One region of the Colwellia sp. KU-HH00111 genome, then DNA from elsewhere that is predicted to be linked to it. Evidence: predicted binding sites of a transcription regulator. Region 1 holds the regulator's gene; each other region holds the start of a gene.

The links. The regulator sigma-54, encoded in region 1, starts transcription at its own class of promoters, with help from an activator protein. The targets are predictions, from matches to a motif close to GTTGGCACGNNNNTNGNNT.
Region 2: the regulator sigma-54 is predicted to act here: its motif matches at 5,231-5,249, upstream of fliS (flagellar export chaperone FliS).
Region 3: the regulator sigma-54 is predicted to act here: its motif matches at 4,317-4,335, upstream of ABXG98_RS16375 (EF-hand domain-containing protein).
Region 4: the regulator sigma-54 is predicted to act here: its motif matches at 2,373-2,391, upstream of glnA (glutamate--ammonia ligase).

What each region holds. Positions count from the first base shown of each region.
Region 1 covers NZ_BAABWO010000005.1:40,228-48,438, forward strand. Annotated here, with positions in the region: gene ABXG98_RS10430 (calcium/sodium antiporter) at 1-719, shown strand, start outside; gene ABXG98_RS10435 (KpsF/GutQ family sugar-phosphate isomerase) at 756-1,727, shown strand; gene kdsC (3-deoxy-manno-octulosonate-8-phosphatase KdsC) at 1,727-2,290, shown strand; gene lptC (LPS export ABC transporter periplasmic protein LptC) at 2,287-2,925, shown strand; gene lptA (lipopolysaccharide transport periplasmic protein LptA) at 2,930-3,472, shown strand; gene lptB (LPS export ABC transporter ATP-binding protein) at 3,469-4,230, shown strand; gene ABXG98_RS10460 (RNA polymerase factor sigma-54) at 4,323-5,840, shown strand; gene hpf (ribosome hibernation promoting factor) at 5,886-6,173, shown strand; gene ptsN (PTS IIA-like nitrogen regulatory protein PtsN) at 6,192-6,644, shown strand; gene rapZ (RNase adapter RapZ) at 6,724-7,578, shown strand; gene ABXG98_RS10480 (HPr family phosphocarrier protein) at 7,614-7,913, shown strand; gene mgtE (magnesium transporter) at 8,034-8,211, shown strand, end outside.
Region 2 covers NZ_BAABWO010000001.1:602,512-610,722, reverse strand. Annotated here, with positions in the region: gene fliE (flagellar hook-basal body complex protein FliE) at 43-405, opposite strand; gene ABXG98_RS02660 (sigma-54-dependent transcriptional regulator) at 604-1,944, opposite strand; gene ABXG98_RS02655 (sensor histidine kinase) at 1,931-3,220, opposite strand; gene ABXG98_RS02650 (sigma-54 dependent transcriptional regulator) at 3,472-4,971, opposite strand; gene fliS (flagellar export chaperone FliS) at 5,302-5,694, shown strand; gene fliT (flagellar protein FliT) at 5,721-6,020, shown strand; gene pseB (UDP-N-acetylglucosamine 4,6-dehydratase (inverting)) at 6,492-7,493, shown strand; gene pseC (UDP-4-amino-4,6-dideoxy-N-acetyl-beta-L-altrosamine transaminase) at 7,512-8,211, shown strand, end outside.
Region 3 covers NZ_BAABWO010000010.1:66,814-75,024, reverse strand. Annotated here, with positions in the region: gene ABXG98_RS16395 (cupin domain-containing protein) at 1-432, shown strand, start outside; gene ABXG98_RS16390 (sigma 54-interacting transcriptional regulator) at 474-1,850, opposite strand; gene ABXG98_RS16385 (hypothetical protein) at 1,855-2,487, opposite strand; gene ABXG98_RS16380 (sensor histidine kinase) at 2,484-4,028, opposite strand; gene ABXG98_RS16375 (EF-hand domain-containing protein) at 4,483-4,824, shown strand; gene ABXG98_RS16370 (hypothetical protein) at 4,964-5,305, shown strand; gene ABXG98_RS16365 (CidA/LrgA family protein) at 5,509-5,877, shown strand; gene ABXG98_RS16360 (LrgB family protein) at 5,874-6,560, shown strand; gene ABXG98_RS16355 (AzlC family ABC transporter permease) at 6,660-7,397, shown strand; gene ABXG98_RS16350 (AzlD domain-containing protein) at 7,394-7,702, shown strand; gene ABXG98_RS16345 (CaiB/BaiF CoA transferase family protein) at 7,751-8,211, opposite strand, start outside.
Region 4 covers NZ_BAABWO010000002.1:415,808-422,881, reverse strand. Annotated here, with positions in the region: gene ABXG98_RS06140 (hypothetical protein) at 1-85, shown strand, start outside; gene typA (translational GTPase TypA) at 225-2,042, opposite strand; gene glnA (glutamate--ammonia ligase) at 2,457-3,863, shown strand; gene ABXG98_RS06125 (DUF4124 domain-containing protein) at 4,049-4,567, shown strand; gene glnL (nitrogen regulation protein NR(II)) at 4,682-5,761, shown strand; gene glnG (nitrogen regulation protein NR(I)) at 5,818-7,074, shown strand, end outside.

The sequences.
Region 1 (8,211 bases):
TAATAAAGCCGTTAGTGGTTTCATCAACGACCATCAAACAAGAACTCCCCCTTTTGCTAGTAATCACTGTGTTGGCGTATTGGATTTTTTCTGATGATTATTTTAGCTTTGCTGAAGGCATTGGCTTAATGATTGGCTTTATCTGTTTTATTTCAGTACTTCTCTTTAGAGCTATAAGGCAACGTAAAAACAGCCCCATTGATGATCCTATGTTGTTAGAAGCCGAACTAGAAATTCCGGAGTCTACCAATACTCTTAACGCTTTTTTTTGGCTAGTTTGTGGTATTACTCTTTTAATAGTCAGCGCACACTTTTTGGTAGACTCAGCCGTATTTATTGCCAAAGCTTACGGTATCAGCGATCTGGTGATTGGGTTAACTATTATTGCTATTGGCACCAGCTTGCCAGAGCTCGCCGCTAGCATTGCCAGTATATTGAAAAAAGAAGACGATCTAGCCATGGGCAATATTGTCGGCTCAAATATATTCAATTTATTAGCGGTATTACCTTTTGCTGGCATTATTGCTCCTGGGACCGTTAATGCTGAAGCTTCACTTCGAGATACGCCAATTATGTTGGGTATCACTGTCTTGCTTTTTCTCTTATGTTTTAGCCGAAAGTCTGGCAGCTTTAGACTAACGAGGTTAAAAGGCGCATTATTACTAATATGCTTTATCGCCTACCAAGTATTACTTTTTAGTCAAACCAGCATTCATTAAACGTATAGTTAGCATCACACCCTAACGAGAATAATTATAGCCATGAAGAATTTTAAAGAACTTGCTAAAAATGTTATCAATATTGAGCAACAAGCAATAACTGAGTTACTTCAGTATATTGATGACAGTTTTGAATGCGCTTGCCAATTAATGTTTAATTGTCAAGGTCGCGTTATTGTTATAGGTATGGGAAAGTCAGGTCATATTGGTGGTAAAATTGCAGCAACATTAGCGAGCACAGGCACCCCTGCTTTTTTTGTTCACCCCGGCGAAGCCAGTCATGGTGATTTAGGCATGATCACTAAAGATGATGTGGTATTAACCATTTCAAACTCTGGAGAAACTGGTGAAGTATTAGCTATTATTCCGGTGATAAAACGTATTGGCGCTAAACTTATCTCTATGACAGGTAACACCACCTCAACATTAGCAAAACTGGCTGACACCCATATTTGTATCAAAGTATCGATTGAAGCATGCCCACTTGGCTTAGCGCCTACTTCAAGTACAACAGCCACCTTAGTAATGGGCGATGCACTTGCGGTTGCCTTACTGAATGCCCGTGGCTTTACCGCCGATGATTTTGCCTTATCGCATCCAGGTGGCAGTTTAGGAAAACGCTTGCTATTGCGTTTAAGTGATATCATGCACCAAGGCGAACGCTTACCCGTGGTTAATAACAGTGCATTGATCAAAGACGCCTTAGTAGAAATGTCTCTTAAAGGCTTAGGTATGACGACAGTTGTTGATAACAATCAACAACTGGTTGGTTTGTTTACTGATGGTGATTTGCGTAGAATTCTTGATTTAAAAATTGATATACACCAAGATAATATCGCGACAGTAATGACAAAATCACCAACCGTAGCACATGCTAATATGCTAGCAGCCCAAGCACTTAACATTATGGAAGAGAAAAAAATAAACGGCTTAGTGATTGTCAATGAGCAACAAGTCCCCATAGGGGCAATGAATATGCACGATTTACTCAGATCAGGAGTACTGTGATGAATACTATACACAAGCCTAACACCCTATACGGTAATGTTAGTCCCAACGTGCTAGCGCTCGCTAAAAAAATTAAATTATTGGTGTGTGATGTCGACGGGGTTTTTTCTGATGGTAGAATTTACTTAGGGAATGCCGGAGAAGAGCTGAAAGCTTTTCATACTAAAGATGGCTTTGGCATAAAAGCACTGGGTAGCAGTGGTGTTGAGGTTGCAATAATTACTGGTAGGCAATCAGCAATTGTCGCTAATCGTATGTCTGCTTTAAATGTAAAGCACATAATACAAGGACAAGAAGATAAATTACCCGCGCTCCTTACTTTGGCCAGTGAGCTTAATATAACGCCCGATGAAATTGCCTATATTGGTGATGATATTCCAGATTTAGCTTGTATTTTACAGGTTGGTTTAGGAATTTCAGTGCATGATGCCCATCCTAGCGTGATAGCACAGGCCGATTACACCACCTTTATTCGTGGCGGATTTGGTGCAGTTAGAGAAGTCTGCGATTTAATTATGCAATGTCAGGGTACGCTAGATAATGCAACAGGCGCAAGTGTATGACACGTACCAACTTCCTAGCGTTATTAGTGTTACTATTAGGCGGCCTAACTTATGGCATTATTGAGTGGCGCGACTCTCAAATCATGCCTGAAGAAAGCGTTGACCGTGAACTCAGCCCAGATTTTATTGCTGAAGCCCTTAAAAGTGATATCTATACAAAATCGGGTCAATTATCACATGCTATCATTGCCGATAGAATGGAACATTATGCTAAATTGGAAGTCACCCACTTTGAATTACCAAATTACACCTTATATCCCAAATCAAATGCCAGTAACCGTTCCAGCGCAGACAAATTGGCTAATAATAGCGCTGAGATCAATAATCAAACAGAAAAAGTCAGTTATCCGTGGAAACTTAGTGCAAAAGAGGCGACACTTTACAAAAACAATAGGGTTATCTTAAATCATCGCGTACACTTAAGCGCAACCGATGCAAATAGTTTGATACAAGAAATACATTGCAAATATTTAGAGCTTGATTTAAATACTAATATTATCAGCTCAGACCAAACAGTGATGGTACAAGGGAGGGACTTCACTATGTATGGCTCTGGTTTGATAATTGACTTAAACACCAAACAGATGACACTAACCGAACATGTACGTACTATTTACAAAAAAAACAATAGCTAGCCCTATGATATTAATTAAAAATGTAATCAGGGGCGCACTACTAAGCTCTCTCCTTTTCACCCTAGCTGCCCCTGCCAATGCGGCAAAGAAAGATCTCACTCAAGAAATCACTATCAAATCTAAACGCCAATCTGCGGATCTTAAAAACAAGATAGCCAGCTATTTAGACGAGGTGAGTATCAATCAAGGATCAATTTCTATTGAGGCTGATCTAGTTCAGGTATACAGTCAAACCAACAAGACTACTAAAGAAAAGTCAGATACTTACCTTGCTAAAGGCAAACCTGCACTCTTCAAACAACAACTAGAAGATGGAAGTTTAATTAGCTTACAAGCCAATGAAATAAAATATCAGCCAGAACTGCATATCATTACGGTCTCTGGTAATGCCCTCGTTAAGCAAGCGGGTAGTCAAGTTACTGGTGAAACCATAACGTACAATACATCTAGTGAAAAGCTAGAAGCCATTAGTAGTGATAACGAATCGGTAACTACCATTTTGCAACCCGCCCAAATAAAAGCGCAACAAAGCAAGAAAAAGCAATGACGATAACAAATAATACTGAGCGTAATGATAAGCAGTCGACCTTAATTGCCCAAGGATTATCAAAATCATATAAAAGTAAAACCGTGGTGAAAGATGTCAGTCTAGCGGTTAATGCCGGACAAATTGTCGGGCTGTTAGGCCCCAATGGAGCAGGTAAAACCACCTCTTTTTATATGATAGTTGGTTTAGTGCCCAACGATGACGGTCAAATCATTCTCAATGATGAGAATGTTACCCTTGCTCCAATGCATGAACGCGCTCGTCGTGGCATTGGTTACTTACCTCAAGAAGCTTCAATCTTTAGAAAGCTGACCGTTACTGACAATATTATGGCCATTTTACAAACGCAAAAAGGCCTTAGCGAACAAGACAGACAAGAACATTTGGAACATTTATTAGAAGAGTTTAATATCAGCCATATTAAAGATAATTTAGGCATGAGTTTGTCGGGTGGTGAAAGAAGGCGAGTAGAGATAGCTCGCGCACTTGCCGCAGAGCCTGAATTCATTCTACTTGATGAACCTTTTGCTGGGGTTGACCCCATTTCGGTTGGCGATATAAAAAAAATTATCATTCACCTTAAAGAGCGTGGTATCGGTATTTTAATAACCGACCATAATGTTCGTGAAACGCTCGATGTTTGTGAACATGCTTATATCGTTAGCCATGGTGAAATTATTGCACAAGGCAATGCAGATCAAATTCTTGCAAATCAGCAGGTGAGAGATGTATACCTTGGTGAACAATTCACGTTATAGTTAACACATACACTACAAACTTAGGCTATGCTTACTATTAAGCGAGCATAGTTAATAAAAGAAACAATATGAATAGGATGTATATAAGGTAGATGCGCCCAACTCTGCAGCTCCGTATAGGACAACAACTCACCATGACGCCACAACTGCAACAAGCTATTAAGCTGTTGCAGTTATCAACGTTAGAGCTTCAACAAGAAATTCAAGAAGTGCTTGAAAATAACCCTTTGCTTGAGGTTAATGATCAGCAAGCATCAGATAATGATGCCGATAATAATACTGATAATCTAGAAGAAGCTTATTCTGCAACGGTTTCAACCGCCGACAAAAATACCAATGACGGCAGTGAAGAGGCTAGTGCCACCATTGATGAAATCAGCACCACCGAAGCAATGGAAAAAAATGATATTCCTGAAGAGCTAAACATTGATACTACCTGGGAAGAAAGTTACAGTGCTGGTGTGTCAAATACCGGCGCCGTCAGTAGCCCCGGAGAAGATTACACATACCAAGGCGAAACCACTGATTCAATTCAAGATCACCTGTTATGGCAAATGGAGCTTACACCTTTTTCAGAAACAGACCGTGCTGTCGCTATCGCCATTATTGAAGCCGTAGATGACGCGGGCTATTTAACCGTTTCCAGCGAAGATATTTTAGATAGCGTTGGTATAGAAGACCTTGAACTTGATGAAGTTGAAGCGGTTTTAAAGCGTATTAATGTATTCGATCCCATTGGCGTAGCCGCTCGATCTATTGCCGATTGTTTACTCATTCAATTGAATCAATTTGAACCAAACACGCCTTATTTAGCCGAAAGTAAGCTAATCATCAGTGAGCATATTGATTTATTAGGCAACCGTGACTACCGTCAATTAATGCGCAAAACTAAATTAAAAGAAGAGCAATTACGAGAAGTCATGCGCTTAATTCAGAGTTTGAACCCGCGCCCTGGTGATACTGTCATTAAAAGTGACGATCAATATGTGATACCTGATGTCACGGTTGAGAAAAAAAATGGCCGATGGGTTGTCGAATTAAATGCTGATACTGCACCTAAATTATCGGTAAACCAGCAATATGCAGCGATGACCAAAACAACTAAGTCTTCCAGTGACGATGGCCAATTTATTCGCGCCAATTTACAAGAAGCCAAGTGGTTTATTAAAAGTTTAGAATCGCGCAACGACACCTTATTAAAAGTGTCTAATTGTATTGTACAACGACAGCAAGGGTTTTTAGAGCATGGTGCAGAAGCTATGCGACCTATGGTGCTAAATGATATAGCCGAAGCTGTAGAAATGCACGAGTCAACTATTTCTAGGGTGACTACCCAAAAATACATGCATACGCCCAGAGGAATTTTTGAATTAAAATACTTCTTTTCTAGTCATGTTGGCACTGAAAATGGTGGCGAGTGTTCATCGACGGCTATTCGCTCTTTAATTAAGAAACTCATTTTAGCGGAAATACCTGCTAAACCGCTAAGTGATAGTAAAATGGCCGAATTATTGGCCGAGCAGGGAATTAACGTTGCTAGGCGAACCATAGCCAAATATAGAGAATCTTTGTCTATACCACCGTCAAATCAACGTAAGAGTTTATTATAAACTGTGTTTATATTTTCTAAATTTACGTAAATAAGGATCAATATTATGCAAATTAACCTTACCGGACACCATGTAGAAATCACTTCATCGTTACGCGAATACGTGAATACCAAGTTGACCAAATTAGAGCGACATTTCGACCATATTAACAATGTGCATGTTGTCTTAACCGTTGAAAAATTAGATCAAAAAGCCGAAGCAACTATTCACCTAAAAGGCACTGAAATTCATGCTTCAGCCATCAACACAGACATGTATAATTCTATCGACACCCTCGTTGACAAATTAGATCGCCAAGTACTCAAATACAAAGGCAAAATAACCCAACATTAGTTTTCTTCTTATTTAATTATGACATTACAAGATATCTTAACGCTGGACTGTACTCAATGTGCAGTTCCAGCAAGCAGTAAAAAGCGACTGCTCGAACAAATTTGCCAACTTGCAGCCAATGAATTAGGCGATAGTAGCCCCGGTGATTTGCTTGACAGTTTACTTAATCGAGAAAAAATGGGGAGTACCGGTATTGGCAATGGCATTGCCATTCCTCATGGCCGCTTAAACAATACCAGCAAGGCAATTGCAGTTTTCATAACGACTGAGCACGCTATTGATTTTGATGCCATAGATAACAAGCCGGTTGATATCTTCGTTTGTCTGTTTGTTCCTCAAGATAACACCCAAGAACATTTAGAAACCTTACAAAGTATTGCTAAACTATTTAGTGAACGTAAAACGGCAAAGAAAGTACGCAAATGTACTAACAAACAAGAGATGTTTAACCTTATCCAACAAACAATATAAGTTAGCAATACATGACTTTACCTAGAGCACAAACACCAATATTTTCAGTGAATAAACTCAACTCTGGGATCTCACCACTATGAAACTAATTATTGTTAGTGGCCGCTCAGGTTCAGGAAAATCTGTCGCTTTAAGGGTGTTAGAGGATTTAGGTTATTATTGTGTAGATAATATTCCAGTAAATTTACTACCTGCATTAACCCACACAGTTATTCATGATTACGAAAATGTTGCGGTAAGTTTAGATGTGCGTAACCTGCCTAAAGATCCGCGCGATATTTTAGATATCATCGCCTATTTACCTAATGCGGTTGAAGTGACCACATTGTTTTTAGATGCCAATGATGATGATTTAATTCGCCGTTTTAGCGAAACTCGACGTTTACACCCATTAATTAAAAAGAATATTCCTTTAGATCAAGCTATTGCTTTAGAAAAAAAACTGCTTACCCCTATTTCTACCAAGGCCGACTTATATATTAATACCAGTCAATTAAGTCCTCATCAGTTAGCTGATTTAGTAAGAGAGCGGATTTTAGGAAAAAAAACAGGCTCAATGGTACTGGTTTTTGAATCTTTTGGCTTTAAACATGGTATTCCAACCGATGCTGATTATGTTTTCGATGCTAGATTTCTACCTAATCCGCACTGGGATAAACAATTGAAACCTCACACAGGGTTAGAGCAACCAGTACAAGATTTTCTTGCTAGTCAACCGATAGTCACTAAGTTCATCTGGCAAATTAACAGCTTTATGATGACTTGGTTACCTCATTTAGAGCGTAACAACCGAAGTTATGTCACTATTGCTATAGGCTGCACTGGTGGTAAACATCGCTCGGTATATATTGCAGAGCTATTAGCCAGCAACTTTCGCAAAGAACAAAAAGATGTACAAATACACCACAGAGATATTGACAAAAGCAACGGGTAACCTCAAACAGTAGCTACTTAACGCCTGAGTAAATAATGACTTTAATACAAAACGCCAATTCAACAACTGTTAGCAGCGAATTAACTATAGTGAACAAATTAGGTCTGCATGCTCGTGCAGCAACTAAACTGGCACAACTATGCCAACAATTTTCCGCTAAAATCACCTTAACTCTAGAAGATAAACAAGCAGATGCTGCCAGTATTATGGCAATCATGCTATTAGCCGGAGGACAAGGAAAAGTGGTTAAAGTAACCGCAACAGGCCCAGATGCCAACGCAGCTTTACAAGCAATAAGTCAGCTGATTTCTGATAAATTTGATGAAGATGAATAATTCTTCTCTGCGCCGCAAAAAAACTGATTTAAATTCAAAGTTACGATAAACTTACTATAGTCTATAATGACTTAGTACTATTTCAGAAAATTCTTACGCCAACTTTCAAGTGATATTCTTATGCCTGAAATGATAGAACAAGACAATATTCAGCAAAGACTGCATCAAGTTAACGAAGCCCTTGAAAGCGGCATGTTCGTCTATGTGCGTAAATTACTCCAAGACATGTCGGCTTATGACTTAGCACTTTTTCTAGAATCCTCGCCCGCCAAAAGCCGTCCGGTATTATGGCAACTGA
Region 2 (8,211 bases), on a different contig from region 1:
TTGAAGGTTTATTCAACCCTCATCACTAGAGATGAATACTTGTTATACCGGCATACTCATGATTTCTTTATACGCTTCTACAAACTTGTTTCTCACTTGTACTGTAGCATCAAGGGCAACACCTGATTTAGATGATGCTACCATCACCTCAGCCAATGAAACGCTTCTATCACCCATTTCAAACGCCAATTTTTTAGCACCTGTATCTTGTTGTAGCTCGTTAACCGTTTTTAATGCATCGGTAAGTAAGTTTCCAAAACTATCGGTTGATGGGTTAATTCTACCAGAGGAGTTAATGCCTGATATACCCTGCATATCACCACCAATTGCAGGTAATTGATTACCACTCGCTTGTAATGACATATTCTGCATTTGTGCAAATAAAGAATTTGTTTTGATATCCATGGAGGCCTCACTTGTGTCAATTTTTTGCTAAAAAACAATAAAATTATCTATAACTAGTGGTACTGCAAGCATGGTGCCAACAAAGGAAGCGCAGGAAAAGTGGCGAGTGGTAAAGAGAGAAAATAATTGACGAGCAAAAAAATATCGAGGTACGGGGTTCGTAACTCGATACACAATAACTCGCACCTACAATAAGGTTTAAGCGGGTATTTGAATGCCTGAATCTCGCATTCTAGCAATTTTATAGCGTAAAGTACGCGGACTGATCCCTAGGCGCTCTGCAACAGCTTTTCTACTACCATGACAAGCTTGTAAGGTATCAAGAATTATTTGATGTTCTTGCAGTTTTAATTCGCTACCTAACTTATCATCAGGCGTGGTAGCTTGTTCCACCTCGTTCACACTGGCTGTTTCAAAATTTTCTATCATTAGATCATTAGCATCAATTACTTGGTTACTGTGTAATATCAAGGCGCGTTGAATAACATTATCAAGCTCTCGCACATTACCGGGCCAGTGGTAGGCGTTTAATTTGCTTCGAGCTGCGGGGCTAAATTCAGCAATTTTCTCGCCATTTTTTTGACAATAACAAGAAACCAAATGTCTTGCTAATGGTAAAATATCATCCGCACGCTGGGCTAAAGGCAACCAAGTTAATGGAAAAACATTTAGTCGATAATACAAATCTTCGCGAAAATCGCCCTTTCTTACAGCATCTTTGAGGTTACGGTTACTGGTAGCAATAACTCTAACATCTAAATTAATGGTTTTTCTGCCACCTAAGCGTTCTACTTCGCGCTCTTGCAATACTCGTAGGATCTTAGCTTGCAGTCCTAAATCCATCTCGGTAATTTCATCAAGTAAAATAGTACCGCCTTGGGCTTGCTCAAATTTTCCCGGACATGCTTGAATAGCACCTGTGAAGGCACCTTTTTCATAACCAAACAAAGTCGCTTCAAGCATGTTTTCAGGAATAGCGGCGCAATTAATGGCAATAAAGGGTTGTTCGGCTCTGGGCGAGTTATTATGCACATATTGCGCTAAAACCTCTTTACCCGAGCCACTTGGTCCAAGCACCATAACGGACGCTTCAGTGGTAGCAACTTTACGTGCTAAGCTCAGTAATTCAACACTATTTTTATCGGCAACCACTGGTGAATTATTATTTAATTGCGATAAGGGAATATACTGACTAACCATATTAAGTAGCACTTCAGGGGCGAATGGTTTGGCAATATAATTACTGGCTCCTTCTTGCATCGCTTGTACTGCATCATCAATAGTACCATAGGCTGTCATCAGTAAAACCGGTAGATTTGGCTGCTGTTTTTTTATATTCTTGAGTAAAGATAAACCTGACATTCCCCCCATTTGTACATCACTGACGACAATATCAACAAGGTGCTCTTTTAATAATAGTAATGCGGATTCTGCACAATCGGCTTCAATACATTGATAATGTGCCAACGTTAATGTATCTATCAGTGCCTCTCTTAATCCGGCATCATCTTCAACGACAAGTATTTTATGATGACTCATGTGACGACTCCTGTGCATTTGATTGTTGAGCTGTAGCTGTTTGATTTGGCTCTAACAAGGGCAACTTCATGCAAAAATGTGCACCTTGCCCTTCTTTGCTTAAATATTTCACTTTACCTTGGTGTGCTTCTACTACAGATTTCACCACTGCGAGTCCAAGTCCCGTGCCTTGACTATTAGAGGTAAAAAAGGGCTCGAATATTTTTTCAAGATTGCTTGGATTAATGCCCGGGCCATTATCTTGAACACTGATATATACCGCCTCTTTTTGACTGTACACTTGAATATTTATAGTGGGATTTTTGACCTTTGCTGCTGCCATTGCTTGTAATGCATTATGCAGTAAATTTTGTATCGCGCCGGTTAACGCATTTTTGTTTGCTAGAATAATATTATCGTGTTCCGATGGAATAGCATTTACCTTGGCGTTAGCTTTGGTAATTAATGCATCCATAGATTGCACTGAGTCATTAATTAACTCATTTACCGAGAGCGATTTAACCACTTGTTCATTGCCACTTTTGGAGAAAAGCAACATATCATTTACTTGTTGTTCTAAATCACGTAAACGTGAACTTAACTTTTCTTGGAAAGTAGCACGGGCAGTATCTGATAATTTTCTGTTTGATAAATTTGCGCTATACAACATAGCCGCTGAAAGTGGTGTGCGAATTTGATGCGCTAAGGTTGAGACCATACGCCCTAAAGAAGAAAGTCGTTGCATTTGCCCAACTTTATCTTGTAATAAGCGCGTTTCGGTTAGATCCGTGATCATGATTAACTGCCCAGGCTGATCACCTAAACTGGTAATCTCTAGTTTCACTCGTCGACCGTCTTTGAGAGAAACTTCGTGCCAATCATCCGCTCTAGGTTTGAATGAACGGGCAATAACCTTAAACCATGGTTGACCTAAAATTGGCTCGTCAAGTAGCCCCCTAGCAACTTTGTTGATTTTCACCACAACACCGTTACCATCAAGCATAACTAAACCCGTTGGCATCAATTCAATAAGTTGATCTGCCATTTGTGACTGGGCTGGCTGAAGAGGCTGAGTCTTAGCGAAGTCAAAATGAACTTTTTTTACTTGCAACACAGGATTAGGCTGTTCAGGCTGCTGTGAAACTTGTTGTGATACTTGGGCGCGCAATAACGCTAACTCACCAACAAAGGCTTCTTTTTCTAAGAAAGCCTCTGGCGCTTTTTGAGTATCAGCCGTTAAGGGGATGTTTACTGGGTTAAAACCATTATGAGCAATAAAATGCTGTGCTAGTGCCATAAAACCAACGTCCAAATAAAGTATATTTCACATTGATTAAAGCATTTTACATGCCATAGTTTATTTTTAATGTTTTCAGTATATTATAAGTAAAACAGTCATCATGGTACTGTCAAACTATTGGCTATTAATACCTATAATGAAAATTCTATGTCGTGACTTTTGAAAATTCATCATGATAAAAAAATGCTCCTAACCACGAAGCATTTCCTTTTATTGATCTCTTTTACACTCAATTCTATAGTTTTCGGCTATGCTGGTTTTTGTAAATCATATTTTCGCATTTTTTCAACTAACGTTGTTCTGCGCATCCCTAAAGTTTCTGCAGCCCTAGCAACAACAAAATCATGTCGAGTTAACGATTGGGTAATCAGTGAAACTTCTAATTCTGCTAGGTGTTCTTTTAAATTTAAACCGTCTGAAGGTAGAGTACTGCTATCAAGAGTGTCAAGTTGGGAAGCATTTTCTAAGCCACTTTCGTCCTTATCATCAACATCGTCTTCGTCGTAGTCAAAACCCGAGAACAATTCATTGATCACATCTTGTTCATTTAGCTCTTCTGGATATTCAGGGGTATAAGCTTCGGTATCAATATGTTGGTATTTATGGGGTAACTCCGCCACATCTACAATTTGATCACCATACATAATTAACATACGTTCAATTAAATTCGATAATTCACGCACATTTCCATCCCAAGGATGTTCCATTAAAGACTCTATTGCTTTTTCAGTGAAGCGAACAGTTCTGTCTTGTTCGCTTTCAAAACGAGTCAATAATTCTTTCAATAACAGTGGTATATCTTCTTTTCGATCACGCAAGGCTGGTGTCTCGATTGGAAACACATTTAATCGATAAAAAAGATCTTCCCTAAAATCACCGCTTTTGATCATCTTTTCTAAATTTTGGTGTGTTGCGGCAATAATGCGAACATCGGCTTTTAAACTTTTGCTGCCGCCAACTCGCTCAAACGTTCGCTCTTGCAATACCCGCAATAATTTAACTTGCATTGGCTGAGGCATGTCACCAATTTCGTCTAAAAATAAAGTCCCACCTTCAGCCAATTCAAAACGACCTTTTCGGGTAGAGATAGCGCCGGTAAACGCACCTTTTTCATGACCAAATAATTCACTTTCCAATAACTCTGCAGGTATAGCGCCACAGTTAACAGGAACAAAGTTTCCCTTAGCACGCTCAGATAGGTTATGAATATTTCGTGCTACCACTTCCTTACCGGTGCCAGATTCGCCTAATACCAAGACACTAGTTGGTGACTTGGCCACTTGCTCTATTAAAAAACGCACCTCATGCATTGGCTTACTCACCCCCACTAAAGAGCGAAATAAAGCATTTGATCTCATTTTTTCTGAGGTACGTGGCAATTTATTATGGTATTGATGACAATGATGAATCAACTCTGTTAGTTGTGCGTAATTTAAAGGTGTCGATAAACTCGCAATTACATTCACATAGCCATTCAATAAGTTGGGATCAAGCACATCATGCAATAAAAAAGGTATTTTAGGGTGACGTTTAACAAGTGATATAGTTTCAGATGATAGTTCACCACTAAGTATCACAGTCAGCAGGTGCTCATTTTTTTCAAGAAGCTCTAAAGCTTGTGCTTGAGTGCCTTGAAAAAAATGCTCTCCGATAAAAGATAATACTGTAGCCAACTGCGAAGAGCGGCTGTCGTCATCATCAATAATAAGAATTTTTTTGTGTTCTGATATAAAAATAGGATCACTCATTGTTGATTATATTTTTCTTTATGCTGTATTACGCTATATTTAATTCTAGCGTTTTCAAATAAATTGGCAACAAACTTTTGACACTAGCATGTCATTAAATTGACTTATGCCTTATTAATCGGGTTCTTTTATTTTTTTCGTATGTTTTTATAGCAATTTTACCTATTTACCCGTGCTTTTATAAATTGCTATTGCACTCAAGGTTTATTTGTTCGATAGTACTAAACTTCTAATCTATGTTTTAAATCTGACAATAATTTTTGGCTCGATAGTTGCTTGTACATAGTAACTAACAGTACAACACTTTTAATTGAATTGAGTAATATCATTATGAGAGCATCAATAAAGAAATACAGAAATGCCAATACAGACAATGTTGCTGACGCTGATCCTCATCAACTTATCAGTATTATTTTCAAACACATTTTAGCTAATATCGCCATAGCTAGTGGTGCAATTGATAGAAATGAGATTGAAAATAAAGGTAAATGTATCACCAAAGCAATTGCTTTAGTGGGCGAGTTACAAGACAGTCTTGATATGGAACAAGGCGGGGAAATATCATCAGGGTTATTTGATTTGTATGACTATATAGTTCGCTGCCTTTTACAAGCAAACTTGGAAAATGATGGTGTAAAACTAGAGGAAGTGAAAAAACTAATTACTGAAATTAAAGAAGGCTGGGACGCTATCCCTTCGGAAAAAAGAGTAAAGCCGACATAACATAACTTAGAAGGCAGCTCACACCAATGAAAGATATAGAACGTGATTTAGATTTTATTTTACTTAAAACTAATCAGCTCGCTACGGTTATTAACCAACAAGATTATGATCTGCTTGAGTCTAAAGAACTCATTAGGCAACAGTTAATAAAGCAATTTTTTGTTGATTATTCTGCTGAGGACATTGTCGCTGTCAGTGACAAATTTCAACAATTGGTTACACTTTCAACTGACATTACAGAACAATGCGAACAGATTTTCGAACAAAGTAAACAAGATATTTTAAAAATAAAGCAATCTGCAAAAATTAAGAAAGCATATAAATAGCGCATCAACTACCTATCTACTTTCACTCCCAGACTGAATGATTTTCAAACAAAAACATTAAAGATCTTATTACTATTGCCGATAACAGTGCATAAATGTGCTAATAGTCGAGAGCGTTTATGTCCTTATCGGTAAATACAAATATTGAAAGCTTCAAAAAGAAACGCCTTTGCAGCAGAGGTAAAAATATTATTCGGAGAAAGTGTCTGTCAACTATCCAACAGTCATCGAGTGCAATTATCTCCCAAGCAAATAGCAGCCTATCCAGTGTTTTGAGTTTGTTTTCTTAAGTAATCATGTTTTTTCCCATTAATCTCTCTTCAGGCATGTTTATTGCTTTGATATATATGCTTTAATCTATAATATATAGTAAAAAAATATTCAAAATATAAAACTCAAGTAATGTCATTTAGACCTCGAATCTGCTGCTTAGATCCGAAAATGCGCATTACACTGTTTGGAGACTAGTGTATGTTTACTAATAAAACCGTGTTGATTACCGGTGGTACAGGTTCTTTCGGAAAAAAATATGTCAAAACGCTACTAGAACGCTATTCCCCAAAAAAAATAATTATTTATTCCCGTGATGAATTAAAACAATTTGAAATGCAGCAAGTGTTCAACCAACCTTGCATGCGATACTTTATCGGTGATGTGCGCGACAAAGAGCGTTTAACTCAAGCGATGAATGGTGTCGATTTTGTTATTCATGCCGCTGCATTAAAGCAAGTTCCTGCCGCAGAATATAACCCAATGGAATGTATCAAAACCAATATTAAAGGCGCTGAAAATGTTATTGCCGCTGCATTAGCGCATAATGTAGAAAAAGTTATCGCACTCTCTACTGATAAAGCAGCAAACCCTATTAATTTATACGGCGCAACTAAGTTAGTGTCAGACAAGCTATTTGTTGCAGCTAATAATATTTCTGGTGGACATAAAACAACTTTTTCAGTGGTTCGTTATGGCAATGTCGTTGGCTCGAGAGGATCAGTAGTCCCCTTTTTTCAAAAGCTCATTAACGAAGGAAGCACTGAAATTCCTGTTACACATGCCGATATGACTCGTTTTTGGATCACTCTTCAAGATGGTGTCGACTTTGTACTGAAAAATTTTGAACGTATGCTAGGTGGTGAAATTTTCATTCCTAAAATTCCATCAATGCGAGTTATCGATTTAGCTAAAGCCATGGCGCCTGAATTACCGATAAAAATTATCGGCATCCGACCTGGAGAAAAACTCCATGAAATAATGTGTCCAGCAGATGACTCATATCACACTTACGAATATGACGATCACTTTGTAATTGCCCCTAGTATTATTTTTTCTAGTCGAAGTAATGACTTCACAGTTAACGCTATACATGAAAAAGGCAAACAAGTAGAAGCTGGCTTTGAATATAACTCAAAGAATAACAATGAATTTTTATCACAAGATGGGCTATTAAATTTTAACACCTTGGCTGATCTATAGCTTTATATGAGTTTAAATATGATCCCTTATGGAAAGCAAGATATCAATCAACAAGATATTGATAGTGTCATTAGCGTATTACAATCTGATTGGTTAACCCAAGGGCCTCAAGTACCTTTGTTTGAACAAGCCTTATCAGAAAAATGCCAAGCAGACTATGCAATTGCAGTAAATAGTGCGACTTCAGCATTACACATTGCTAATTTAGCATTAGGGGTTGGTAAAGGTGATATTGTTTGGACAAGCCCTATTACGTTTATCGCCACCGCAAATAGTGCACTTTATTGTGGTGCCAAAGTAGATTTTGTTGATATCGATTTATGCTCTGGCAACATGTCCGTAGACGCATTAAAAATAAAATTACAATGGGCTAAAAAACATAATTGCCTGCCAAAAGTGGTGATCCCAGTACATTTAGCAGGCCAATCATGTGATATGGAATCTATTCAAATGCTTGCTAAAGAATATGATTTTTCACTAATTGAAGATGCTTCTCATGCTGTAGGCGGAAAATATCAACACTTTCCTATTGGTTGTTGTCAATATAGCGACATTACCGTATTTAGTTTTCATCCGGTAAAAATAATTACTTCAGCTGAAGGTGGCATGGCATTAACTAATAATAAAATGCTTGCTAAGAGTATGCGTGCTTTGCGCAGCCATGGGGTAACTGCAAATCCAGAGGAGATGACAGAGCCAAGCCATGGTCCTTGGTATT
Region 3 (8,211 bases), on a different contig from region 1:
GTTATTCCTCAAGGCTATGACTATCAGTGGCAACAAAGCGACTATTTGCGTAAGTTTTACCTGATTTACGAGCCTCCCATGCAAGACATACCTGCAACACCTGTATGCGAACATGTCATACGTATTGATGATCAGCATGCCATGCCTTGGCAGGCAACCTCTGATGGCTTCAAGAAAAAGTTATTATATCAAAGCAAAAACCATAAATTTACAAGCGGCGTATGGCAAGGAAGTTCGTTTAAAACAGGGAGCATTACTTTCCCTTATAATGAGTTTATCTACATAAAACAAGGCTGTCTTATGTGTATTGACGAACAAGGTCTTGCGCATAAAATCAATGCTGGTGAAGCCTTATTTGTTCCACAAGGAGCACAGTGTTCATGGCATAGCGAAACTAGTATAACGCTCCACTTTGTGCAGATAAAACAGTAATCAAAGGCTCAACGATTAAAATTAAACCGCATTGAGCGATATTATAATTCTTCCCTAAACGCTTCAGCGGTTAAATGATGACGATTTAACAACTTGTAGAACTCAGTACGATTGCGTTGCGCTATCCTTGCCGCTTGAGACACATTTCCAGCCGTAAGTTTTAATAACTTGGCAAGATAATCACGCTCAAATTCATCTTTGGCTTGAGCAAAAGATGGCAATGGACTACTTTCATCTCGTAAAGCATTTTTAATCAAACTAGCAGCGATGATACTTTCTCTTGATAAAGCGACACTTTGTTCGACGACATTTTGTAGTTGCCTGATATTTCCCGGCCATGGCGCAGCAATAAGTACTTCCATCGCCTCTTGTGTGAATCCTTTAACATCAAGGCTTGCTTGTTGGTTACAATGATTAAGAAAATGCTGAGCGAGTAAAGGAATATCTTCACGGCGCTCTACCAGCGGCGGTAATTCAAGTTCTACCACATTTAAGCGATAATAAAGATCTTCTCTAAAGGTTTTGTCTTTGATCGCCTGTTGCAGGTTTTTATGGGTAGCTGAAATAATCCTCACATCAACTTTAACGGCCTTGGTACTTCCTACTGGGCGCACTTCTTTTTCTTGTAGTGCTCTTAATAGTTTTACCTGAAAACTCATGGGCATATCGCCCACTTCGTCTAAAAATAATGTGCCACCATCGCTCGCTTGAAATAGGCCTTGGTGGTTTTTTTCTGCTCCGGTAAATGCACCTTTAACATGACCAAATAACTCTGACTCTAATAATTGCTCTGAAATTGCCGCGCAGTTAATTGCCGTGAATGGTTTTTTAGCGCGTGGACTCGATTGATGGATAGCTTGAGCGAGTAACTCTTTACCGGTGCCGCTTTCGCTATGAATTAATAAACTAAAATCACTGCTAGCAACTTGTTTAGTTTGTTGCAATAGCGATTCCATAATAGCGCTGCGACTGATGATTTTTGCTCGCCACCGCTCTTGTTCATTGTTTTGGGTAGTATCAGCAGGCTGTAACCTCATTGCTTGTTCAACAACTTCCAGTAACTGTTGACTTTCAAAGGGCTTAGTTAAAAAGCTAAAAACGCCCTGTTTAGTGGCACTAATTGCATCAGGAATAGTACCGTGCGCGGTCATAATAATCACCGGTAGACTAGGCGACTGCTGACGAATTTGTTCAAATAACGCCATACCGTCCATCCCTTCCATACGCAAATCACTGATCACTAATTGCGGATGAAAGCTTTTTAACATGCCCAAGGCTATTTTAGCATTAGCCGCTGATTCAACTAAGTAGCCAGCAGCAGATAATCGAATACCAAGCAAACGTAATAAACTAGGGTCATCATCAACGATCAGAATTTTTTCTTGACTATTACAGGCTACCTGTTCAGATAATTTCATTGTGTTAGTGTCCATGGCCGCTGATCGTTTGTTCTATTTTTTTAAGTTGCGTTATTTGTTTGCTTAGTTGTGCCACTGTTAGCTCTAAAGCGGCAATTTTATTTTTTTGCTTTTTATCGTTAATACTGTATTTTTCTGCTTGTTTATCATGCGCTAACTCTTGATTAATTAATTTTTGAAATAAAAATAATTGCTGATTCAGTTGGTCTTTAAGTAAACTAAAAAAAGCCTGATCGTCTGAGTTTAGCTGATAGCTATCGTGTCGCTTTAATTGCTCATTCAATTTAGATTTAGCGCTATAAACATTATGTGACGGTGAGTTAGGTAAGCTATGTAGCAACATTAAATTTATTTCTGCTGCAATACTGCCTTGTGATTCTTTTAACTGTTGTAGTTGTATTTCACGTTGTAACTCAGGTTTTGACAGATTTTTTAACGCCAAGTAATACTGACTATAATTTATTGTATTTGAAACAAGGGAATTAGCATTGCTATACGGTTCAGTTAGCTGACAGGCTGACAAGCAAACAATCCCCCCTAGGATTAAAATAACTTTTTTCAATGGCAACCTCTGGGTGAATTTAAAGCTTGGTACACACTTATGTGGATTGTTAAACAGATTTAAGACTAACTTCATGAGTGCGCTCCTTTTACAATACTGTTGAGTGTGATTTCCAATTTGGTACCACTGGGTGATACTGTTTGGCTCTGCACTGACACTTGGCCGTTTAGCCTCAATAATAACTCTTTAACAATGGTTAAACCAAGACCACTACTTTTAATTGAAGAATCATTAGGCGGCGTCCCTTGATAAAAGGCATCAAAGACTTTGTCTTGTTGCTCAGCTTTGATCCCCGCGCCTTGATCTTCTACTGAAAAGACGAGGTGTTGCTTAACAAGCTGAGCTGAAATAGTAATAACGCCTTGCTCTGGTGAATATTTTATGGCGTTAGAGAGTAAATTATCAATAATCACATTAAGTTGTTTGGCATTACTTTCAAAGGTAATATCTGGGTAGTGTTTCTCTATTATTAATTGCTTGCGTTTGATATCTAGCGTCCGATCATTGAGTACTTGTTCAATGAGTACAGAAAAATTGATACTTTCTTTGTCTTGCAAACTTGTTGAGTCTAAAACAATATTAAAATCTAGTAAGGCTTCAATTAACCCCTGTAGCCTTGTGGTGCTAGTGCGAATAATTTTAGTGACTTCTTGCTGTTCGCTATTTAGCCTACCTACGCTATTGTCGTAAAGTAGCTCTGTTCCTTCTCTAATAGCCGCTAATGGGGTTTTTAATTCATGTGAAATATGGCGAATAAAACTCGACTTCTGTAACTCTAAAACATGTAACCGGTCACGCATACTATTTAAGGCATCATTAATTTCCTTTACTTCGACAAAGCCAAGCACCACACTACTTTTATCAAGATCCCCCTGAGACTCAACACCCGCTTCAAAGTTACCTTGTTGTAATTGCTGTATTTTTAACGTTAATTGCTTCAATGGTTGCGTAATTAACATAATAAATATACCAGCAATCAACAGCGAAACAGGAATGATAAACAAACTTTGCAATAAGGTCTTACTGACCTTAGCCGTAGCATCTTTAATAGTTTGCGCTTGTTGGTTTATTAATTCACTAATACGGGTGTTTATTTGCTCATTGATTGCAATCAAGTGTTTAAATTGTGTTTGCAAGCCTTCTAGCGAGACTTTCTCTACTGGGGAATCATTGCTTGATGAACCAGCAGATATCGTTGTGATCGTTTGGTCAACGAGAGAAATCGCTTGTGCAAATTGCCTGGTTTTTTTTCTGATTTTTTCATCTTGATGTTGCCTAAGTCTATCGTTTGTAGTTAAAAGTAACTGTTGCTCTATTTGATAGCTAACCATCAACTCCTTATCTTGCAAAACCAAATACTGACTGGCATAACGTTGCATTTTTTTTAAGGTACTACTCATTTGTTGGCTGGTATTGATGAGTTCTGCCACAGTAAAGATAGAACGTTCACCTTGTTTAGACAGTTCGTTAACTTGATTGGCACTATACAATAGCGCTACCACCAATGGAAAAGCCACTAGCGAAAACCCAAGTAAGGTTAGCCTTTTAATAGAAAGTGATTTTACGATATGCAATTTATTGCTAACGATAATCATCAATTTATCGAACCAGAACACGGAAAAAATCCTTATACGTTTATTAACGCTCAGTTACAGTAAAATACAAGTTTGATCTAATGAACGCCTTTTTAGAGTATTTTCATGATAAATACAATGATGTCTCTATTTAGAGACAAGGTAAAGCTACAAACATAAATACGTATCTCATTGATATTTAAAATTTAATTTTAATTTTTGGCGATTTATCAATGAGAAAGTTTCTCGGATTAAATAACCTGTTGCTATCTGGCGACAGTCGCATTAACCACAATGTGATTTTTTACTTAAAATACAATAACATAAACAGTTGGCACAGTGTGTGCTATTACTAGATTGAACTTGGATCACATCACTCTTTATTCTCTACTTTTTACTAAGAGTTACCGTGAACAAGCATAAAATATATTTAATGGTTTTGTTTTAATAAATAAAACCTTAAGTTTTACCCGATAATCATACACAAGGATCTCATATGAAAAACGTTAGTTTATTTAAGGTTTCTGCCTTAGTCATTACCATTGCTTTTGCTTCGAGTTTTGTCAAGGCTGAAGATAAAATCACAGAAAAGGCGCAATCAACATTAACTAAACCAGCTAAGCTATCAAGCTTTTCAGGATTAATTGCCGCATTTGACCAAGATAAAAATGGCATATTAAGTCAAAATGAAGCAGCGGCTGACCAAAACCACTTATTAAACGTTGAGTTTAATAAAATTGATGCCAACCAAGATAAGCAAATAGATGAAGCTGAATTCAATAACTACCTTGAAGAAGTTAACGGTAAAATTACCGATTTAGCCAAAAGTACCGGTTAATAATAACCATCTTAGCGACAGTTTTACCCCCTTTTAGCCGACTGTTCTCCCAACTATTCAGTCGGTTTTTTTATATTTTAGCTACCCTACATTAAATAATGATAAACGCATGGATGTGTATCGACAGAGGCAAATCCGAATGAGCAAAATAATACAACGCCATATAAAAATTGATAATTGGATTTTTGAAGTAAAAATGGTCAGAGCTTTACGTGTTGAAAAATATGGCGAGCCTTATAGCGCTATTGCTAATATTAACTTACATGGCAGCAGTGCATACATTGACGGCATAATGCAAAAAAGCCAACAAAAAATTAGTAACCAAGATATTGAAGTATTTACACACTTTTGTCAGCAAATGGCTATTGACGATATGACGCTTGATTCAAACAATAGTTTATTTTCTCCATGTGCAAACACCCACTATACGCTGCAACCTGCTGCACAGACACAAGTTAGCAAGGCATTAAAACAAGCTTAAATACACAACTATAACGACATTATGCTGCTATCTAAACGTTGACATCATCGCTTTGGCTTCAGAGTAACAGTGTCGAACACAATAATTATAAAGGTATAACCACGCCCCTTGTATTGATAGGATATCGCACTTAGGTATAATACTTGCCACTTAACTCACCGCAAAACTCTCAGTGATTGATGGTAAATGTGTTGTACTAAATTATGCTAAATAAAACGCGTTTGATTTCAATAGGTCATTTCACCCGAAGTGCTTTAATACTATTGTGTTTTCTTTATTTAGGAAAAGCGCTGCAGTACCTGACCCATGTCCCTATTCCCGGTAGTATTTTTGGGTTGTTGATGTTATTTATTGCGCTTAATGCCCGCATACTCCCGCTACACTTAGTGTTACCCTCCGGTAATTTTTTACTCAGCTATATCACGCTTTTTTTTGTACCTGTAGGCGTAGGCTTATTGCAATACACTGAATTATTATCGAACCATTGGTTTACCATCATTGTAAGCAGTGTAGTGAGTACGTTGGCTGTTTTAGTCGGTGTTGGCTGGATATATCAAAGGTTAGTAAAATGATTTATGCTTACTTGATTGCCACTACATTAGTTTTCTTAGCCGCTCGAAAAATATTACAACCGATACAAAATCCCTTGGCAAACCCTTTATTAGTGAGCATTTTATTTTTTATTGCCCTATTTAGTTTTACCCCCTTAAATTATCAGCACTACGCAGAGGCCAATCAACCCTTTGTTTGGCTACTAGAGCCAGCTGTGGTAGCACTAGCTATTCCATTATTTTATCAAATATCTCAAATTAAAAAGCAGTTTATCCCTATCATGATCAGTTGCTTTGCTGGCGTAGTAATAGGTATATCAAGCTGCTTGCTAATGGCAATATTACTAACCCAAGACAAGGTATTATTGTTATCGTTATTACCAAAATCAGTCACTAGTCCTATTGCTATGGCCATTGCCAATGAAGTAGGCGGTTTAGCGTCATTGGCCGCTGCCGTTGTAATTGCGGTGGGGTTATTAGGCGCTCTAGCAGGTTTTACTGTACTCAAACTGTTTAACATCACCAATGAACAAGCACAAGGTTTAGCCATGGGGTGTAGCGCTCATGCTATTGGTACTGCAAAAGCAATGGAAGTAGGCACAGAGCAAGGTGCGTTCAGCTCTTTAGCATTAGTAATCAGTGGAATTTTAACTGCTATTTTAGCCCCGTTATTTGCTTGGCTAATCAGCACCCTTGTTCTTTAAAAAACTAACTTAATTAAGAACATCACTCAATTGACATTAACAAAACCATGATGCTTTTATTAATGTCACACCGTCAGAAAAACCAACAACAGGTATGCGATGTCGTTTAATAGAAAACAGGCTAGGTTAAAAATAATACAAAAAGGTGTATTGGCTATGTTGCCTTTAAACCTTGCTGTACTGCCGTGGGGCATATTATGCGGCTCTTTATCGATACAACGTGGCTTCAGCGTTTTGGAAGCTCTGTTAATGCCCATTTTAGTTTTTGCTGGTGCTGTACAACTAGTGGTTATTGAGTTGATCAATGACAATACGCCATTAGCCACAATTCTATTTACTGCCTTGATCATTAGTTCTCGGCATTTTTTATATGGTTTAGCCCTTAGAGATAAGTTGAAAAATCTGCCCTTCAAATGGCGTGGCAGTCTAGGATTTTTATTAACTGATGAACTGTTTGCACTTTCTGGAGATCAAAAAGCTTATCAAGGAAATCTTCAACTAGTATATGCCATTAGTGCCGGTGGGAGCTTCTACTTGTGTTGGTTATTGTGGAATATCATTGGTATTGTCGCTGGTAGTTATTTACCTGATTTAACGAGTATAGGCTTAGATTTTGCCATTGCCGTAACATTCATCGCATTAGTTATTCCATCAATTACTAATGTGGCAATGTTAGTGACGGTAGTCGTTGCTGGTTGCTTATCTGTGCTATTTAAATTATTTAACTGGGAATTAGGCTTAGTAATAGCTTCGCTTATTGCTATGTACTGCGGTTACATAACCGCCAATAAACAAGCAAAAACACCTATAATGAAAAATAACAAGGACATCCCATGACACTTATAACCATCGTTTTATTAGCCATTATTACGTTTGCAAGTCGCTATTTATTTTTACACCCTAAACTACCCATACGTATCGGCGCTAAAACCACGCACTTTTTAAGTTTTAGTGCTCCCGCAGTGTTAACAGCAATTTGGGTACCTATTATTTTTATCCAAGAGAATAGCTTTAATACTAGCTTAACTAACCCCTATTTATTAGCAGCAACGGTGGCAATTATTACTGCTTATAAAAGTCATAGTGTTTACTTAACCTTGGGCACCAGTCTTACCGTATTTGTATTGTTAAAATTAATTTAAATACCTGGCAAATTTTTATAACCACTCAACGATGTAAATGGTATAACCTCAACTCACCACCGCCTTAGAAAATAGCGTGCTAATATCATCATCACTGTAGTTCAATGTTTTTGATAACACCTGATAGCTGTGCTGCCCTAAGTCAGGCGCTGCATTGCTATATTGCAATGGCGTCGCTGAAAGGTTTATCGGTGATGCAACCGTATCTATTTGCTCCCCTTGTTGATTAGCGATTTTTCGCACCATTTCTCTGTGCTTTATTTGTGGGTGATTAAAGACTTGCTCTAAGGTATTCACCGGACCACAGGGCACCCCAACCTCTGCAAGTTGTTCTAACCACCACTGACTTTTATGTGATGCAAGTTTGGCGGCTAAAATAGGGATCAATTTGTCACGATTAATCACCCGCTGTTCGTTAGAAGCAAACCAAGGATCCTCCGCAATTTTTGGACACTGAGCCACTTGACAGAATTTCACAAACTGGCTGTCATTGCCAACCGCTAAAATCA
Region 4 (7,074 bases), on a different contig from region 1:
GTGGTTGATAATTCCAGCAATTATTGCCGGTATTTTTCATTTATATTCAATTTTAGATGCCGCTACTTATAAAAACGATAACTAACGCAACGTAATGTAATGTAATGCAATACTTTTTGGGTGAGCTATGGCTTATACCAAACGGATTAATAACTGCGATTACAAAAAAAGCCGCTTGATACACCATCAAACGGCTTTTTTAATAACGCTAGCGTATCTAAACTCTACTTAGCACTGCGGCCTTCACGTTTACGATCGCTCTCTTTTAAGAACTTCTTACGGATACGAATGTTATCTGGTGTTACTTCTACCAGCTCATCGTTATCAATAAATTCTAACGCTTGCTCTAATGACATTAAAATAGGTGGTGTTAACGTTTGCGCTTCATCAGTTCCCGATGAACGCACGTTAGTTAGTTGCTTACCTTTAAGCGCATTCACGGTTAAGTCGTTATCACGACTATGAATACCAATAACTTGACCTTCATAAACATCAACACCATGACCGATCATCATTCTGCCACGTGATTGTAGGTTAAATATTGCATTAGTTAAGGCTTTACCCGTAGCATTTGCGATCATTACACCATTTTTACGTTGGCCTATATCACCACCTTTGTGAGGACCATACTCGAAGAATGTGTGGTAAATCAAACCAGAGCCAGAGGTTAAGGTCATAAACTCAGTTTGGAAACCAATCAAGCCACGGCTAGGCATGATGAAATCCATACGAATACGGCCAGTGCCATCAGGCGCCATATCAGTTAATTCAGCCTTGCGGGTTCCCATTTTTTCCATAATAGACCCTTGATGTACTTCTTCTACATCAATGGTTACGGTTTCGTAGGGTTCTTGTAGCTCACCATCAACTTCACGAATAATTACTTCAGGGCGTGATACCGCCAATTCGTAACCTTCACGACGCATGTTTTCAATAAGTATGCCTAAGTGCAACTCACCTCGACCTGATACTTTAAATTTATCTGGATCATCAAGCTGCTCAACACGTAATGCAACATTATGCACTAATTCTTTTTCTAACCGGTCTTTGATATTACGAGAGGTAACATACTTACCTTCTTTACCACAAAATGGTGAGGTATTGACTTGGAAAGTCATATTGATGGTCGGCTCATCAATAGACAAGGCAGGTAAACCAACCACTTCATTTGGACAACAAATAGTGTCAGATATTTTCAATTCACCTAAACCAGTAATAGCGATAATATCACCTGCTTCAGCAACCTCAGACTCATAGCGTTCTAGGCCTAAGTAACCAAATACTTTACCTACTTTACCATTATGAATGTTGCCATTTGCACATTGCACTGTCACTTGTTGATTAGGTTTTACACTACCACGGGTAATACGACCAACGCCAATTACACCTAAATAAGAACTGTAATCAAGTTGTGATATTTGCATTTGAAATGCGCCATCTGGGTCGGCAACAGGCGAAGGGACTTCGTTGATGATGGTATCAAATAACGGTGTCATGTCTGTACCAACAGCACCTTCTTCTAACGTTGCCCAGCCATTGATTGCTGAGGCGTACACAACTTTAAAATCAAGTTGTTCGTCAGTTGCACCAAGGTTATCAAATAATTCAAATACTTGATCCATAACCCAATCAGGACGAGAGCCAGGCTTATCAATTTTGTTAATGACTAGAATTGGCTTTAAACCTTGAGCAAAGGCTTTTTGCGTCACAAAACGTGTTTGCGGCATTGGCCCCTCTTGCGCATCAACAATCAATAATACTGAATCAACCATTGACATAACACGTTCTACTTCACCACCAAAGTCAGCATGACCAGGAGTATCTACGATATTTACACGGTAGTCGTTCCAGTTAATTGCGGTATTTTTTGCTAAAATGGTGATACCACGCTCTTTTTCGATATCATTTGAATCCATTGTACGTTCTTCTAGACCGCCTCGTGCGTCTAGCGTACCTGACTGTTCTAATAATTTATCTACTAAAGTGGTTTTTCCGTGATCAACGTGGGCAATGATGGCAACGTTACGTAATTTATCTAACACAGGCGTTTACTCGCTGTTACTATTATTTCATAAGCTAACTAAACACAAGGCAGCATATAAATAACTAGGGCTATAATTGGGCGCGCATTATACAGCAGATTTGCTTAAAAAGATATCACTTATCTAAAACACCTTTTTTAGAAAAATAACGCTTAATCCATAACAATAAAGCATCGAATAGTGCCAATTAATTACAGGAATATCGAATGAAATAGTCTATAGTAAATGCAACGAAAGCTTGAATGCACCATAAAGATCCCACATCGCACCAAAGCAGTGCAAGGATGTATTTTAATCAAAAGCAAGAGCTTGTTTATAAAGGGTTTTATAGTTGGCATACTATTAGCTTATTGTTTGCCATAACAATTGGTGCTTACCAAAAAAATTAACACTAACTTCCACTGGAGAGACAAAATGTCACAAGCAGTATTCGATTTAATAGAAGAACACGACGTCAAATTTATTGACCTTCGTTTTACTGATACCAAAGGTAAAGAGCAACACGTTTCTATTCCTCATCATCAAGTTACCGAGGACTTCTTTGAAGAAGGTAAAATGTTTGACGGCTCTTCAATCCAAGGTTGGAAAGGCATTAACAAATCTGACATGGTATTAATGCCAGATGCTGATTCTGCTGTATTAGACCCTTTCACTGACGCTGTTACCCTTAACATTCGTTGTGATGTAGTAGAACCTGATACTATGCAAGGTTACAGCCGTGACCCTCGTTCAGTTGCAAAGCGTGCTGAAGAGTATTTACGCTCTACTGGTATTGCCGATACCGTATTAATTGGTCCAGAGCCAGAGTTTTTCTTATTTGACGATGTACGATTTGACACTGATATCAGTGGTTCTTTCTTTAAAGTTGATGATAAAGAAGCATGTTGGAATTCAGGTACTGAGTATGAAGAAGGCAACATGGGGCATCGTCCTGGTCTTAAAGGCGGTTACTTCCCAGTATCTCCAGTAGATTCTTCACAAGATATTCGTTCAGCAATGTGTTTAGTTATGGAAGATATGGGCTTAGTTGTTGAAGCACATCACCATGAGGTTGCGACGGCAGGTCAAAACGAAATCGCTTGTCGCTTTAATACTATGGTATTAAAAGCCGATGAAGTTCAAGTGTATAAGTATGTGGTTCATAACGTAGCACACGCATACGGTAAAACAGCGACATTCATGCCTAAACCGCTAGTTGGTGATAATGGCTCAGGTATGCACGTACATCAATCTCTTGGCAAAGATGGCGTTAACTTATTCTCTGGTGATAAATACGGCGGATTATCTGAAATGGCACTTTACTATATTGGTGGTATCATCAAGCATGCTAAAGCGCTAAACGCATTTACTAACCCAGCTACTAACTCTTACAAACGTTTAGTTCCACATTTTGAAGCGCCAATTATGCTTGCTTATTCAGCTGCTAACCGCTCTGCTTCAATTCGTATTCCAGTGGTACCATCACCAAAAGCGGCACGTATTGAAGTTCGCTTCCCTGATCCAGCGGCTAACCCTTACTTAGCATTCTCAGCATTGTTAATGGCTGGCCTTGACGGAATCAAAAATAAGATCCACCCTGGTGATGCAATGGATAAAGATTTATACGACCTTCCTGCAGAAGAAGCATTAGCGATTCCACAAGTTGCTACATCATTAACTGATGCGCTTGATGCTTTAGAAGCAGATAGAGAGTTCTTAACGGCTGGTGGTGTAATGGATGACGATATGATTGATGCTTACATTGCCCTTAAGCGCGCTGATTGTGAATTACTTAACACCTCAACTCACCCTGTTGAATTTGCTATGTACTACAGCGTTTAATTTGTAAAAATAAACCTTTTTTATAAAGCCCATTTCGATGGGCTTTTTTTATGGCTCAACTTTAAAATCAAAGAAAGTTAGTTTTAAGTGGTAAATATTAACATTATTGTATAAATTATAACTACCTATGTTTATACTAGGGGTGTTTGGCTATATCTAAAGGAAGCAGATATACTTAGGTTACTATGATTAAAACTCTATTATTGATATTACTTACCATTGCAATAGCAACGCCAGTAAATGCAGGTACGGCTAAGGTGTATGTGTGGCGTAATGAAAAGGGTGAGCTAGTTTATTCAGATACTTTTAAGCCCGGCTCGGAAGAAGTCATAACCAAACCTGACAATGTCATTAAATTATCCACATCAGTTGAAACTCAAGTATTAGATATCAACAAAAAAGTTATAAAAGAAGAATATCAAGTACTTATCAATATCCCCAAAAATAACAGCACGATTCGAGATAATACAGGCTCAATATATATTCAAGGTACTATCAAACCTATTTTTAAACGGGGTTTAACAATTCAGTTAGTTTTAGATGGCGAGCCTTACCAAGCCCCTCAAACTGATACCCGCTTTTCGCTACGTAATATCAACCGCGGTGAACATCAAATAAAAATGCAGTTATTAAATGAAAAAGGCAAGGTTATTGCATCATCAGATATAATAACGTTTTATATGCACCGCGCCTCGGTTAATTAGCCCTATCTAGCACCAAATAGCGGCATTTTGCGCTGCAAATAAAACCTTTATAGAATATACTAAAATTGAAAGCACCAAATTGGTGCATCAATAGTGTAATGATGGGGCTTTACCTTGCAATCTAGGCAAATAATACAACAACGTAAATTAGGATATCAGCAAGCACTGGCTAATCAACTGGTGACCGCGGTACTTATTCTCGATCAAAAATTAACCATTTGTTATTTAAACCCTGCTGCAGAAGCGTTACTAATAAAAAGTTTAAATAAGTTATATGGTTGTTCTTATGACTTTGTTTTTGCCAACACCTCCATCACTGAATCTCGCTTAGTGCAGCTGCTGGCAACGGGGCAAGAGTTTACCGATAGTGAAATTGTCATTGCATTTAACCAAAATCATCGTTTTACCGCCGAAGTTACTGCATCTGCGGTAGAATTTAATCGCACACCTCATGTACTTATTGAATTCAAACAAATAGACCAACAAAAACAAATTAGTCTTGAAGTTTTTCAGCAACAACAATGGATAGCAGCCCGCGACTTAATTAAGGGCCTAGCTCATGAAATTAAAAACCCACTCGGAGGCTTGCGCGGTGCGGCGCAATTACTGAATAAAGAATTGGATACAGAGCAGCAAGAATACACCGCTATGATTATTGAACAAGCGGATAGATTAACCAATTTAGTCGATCGTTTATTAGGGCCAAACCAGCTTCCACAAATAAAAAGCCATAATATTCATTCTGTACTAGAAAAAGTCTGCCAAGTGATAAATTTTTCTAGCGAGCAAGAAATACAGTTAAAACGTGACTATGACCCTTCAATACCCACCATTGAATGTGATCAGGAAAAAATACAGCAAGCGGTTTTAAATATAGTTAACAATGCGATTCAAGCAATCTCGCCTGATAACACTATTACGCTAAAAACCCGAATAGCCAGCAACAAAACCATTAACGGCAAACGAGTAAAATTGTCAGTAGAAATTAGTATTATTGATGATGGCCCAGGCATACCTGCGAATATTCAAGACACCTTGTTTTATCCTATGGTTTCAGGGCGTTCCAATGGCACCGGTTTAGGTTTATCCATTGCACAAACACTCATTAACCAACACCATGGTAAGCTTTCATGTCATAGCCAACCGGGACACACTGAATTTATTATACTTTTACCATTAATCGACAATAAATAACTTAAGCAAAGGGTCTGAAAACTCAAGCCCACCACTTTAACTCAAGAGAAAACATGATGATAACCGAACAAGTTTGGATAGTTGATGACGATAGCTCAATTCGTTGGGTATTAGAAAAAGCCTTTGTCAAAGCTAATATCACCAGTGCATCTTTTGAAAGCGCTAATAACTTATTAGTAGCGCTTGACCATGATCAGCCTGAAATCATTATTTCTGATATCAGAATGCCTGATATGGATGGTATGACGTTACTCAGTGCAATCAACAAGAGCCACCCCAATATCCCTGTGATTATTATGACCGCTCACTCTGATCTCGATAGTGCAGTTAATGCCTATAAAGGCGGTGCATTTGAATATTTACCCAAACCTTTTGATATGGACGAAGCGGTAACGCTAGCTAAACGCGCTTTAACCCATGCGCGCGAGCAAAATGCCAAGAACAAACAAAAAGAGGCAACCCCTCTTGCTGCCGGTTTAATTGGTGAAGCGCCAGCAATGCAAGAAGTATTTCGAGCCATTGGCCGCTTGTCACGCTCAAGTATAAGTGTCTTAATCAATGGCGAATCTGGTACAGGTAAAGAATTAGTTGCCCATGCACTGCATTCACATAGCCCACGATCAGAGGCCCCCTTTATTCCGTTGAATATGGCCGCGATTCCAAAAGATTTAATTGAGTCAGAATTATTTGGTCATGAAAAAGGCGCGTTTACTGGCGCTAACTCGGTGCGCCAAGGCCGATTTGAACAAGCCCATGGTGGCACGTTATTTCTCGACGAAATAGGCGATATGCCACTAGAAATTCAGACCCGATTATTACGGGTATTGTCAGATGGGCAATTTTATCGCGTTGGTGGACACTCACCAGTACAAGTAGATGTTAGGATCATCGCCGCCACTCATCAAAATTTAGAAGACAGAGTCAACAACGGTGAGTTTAGAGAAGATTTATTCCATCGCTTAAATGTGATTAGAGTCCACTTACCTAGCTTGCGTGAACGAAAAGAAGATATCGGGCTATTGAGCCAACACTTCCTAAAACAAGCCGCCAATGAGTTAAGTGTTGAACCTAAAACCGTCAGCAATAAAGCCGCTGCCTTTTTACAGCAATGCCAGTGGCCCGGTAATGTGAGACAGTTAGAAAATATTTGCCGATTTCTCACCGTGATGGCAAGTGGGCAAGAAATATTAGTAGAAGACTTACCCAGTGAGCTGACAGAAAAAACTGCACAAATAAGCGCACAAGCATCTTCTTGGCAGGCTGCGCTGAGCGACTGGATGGATCAGGAACTAGTAAAAGGCAGTAGCGCTATT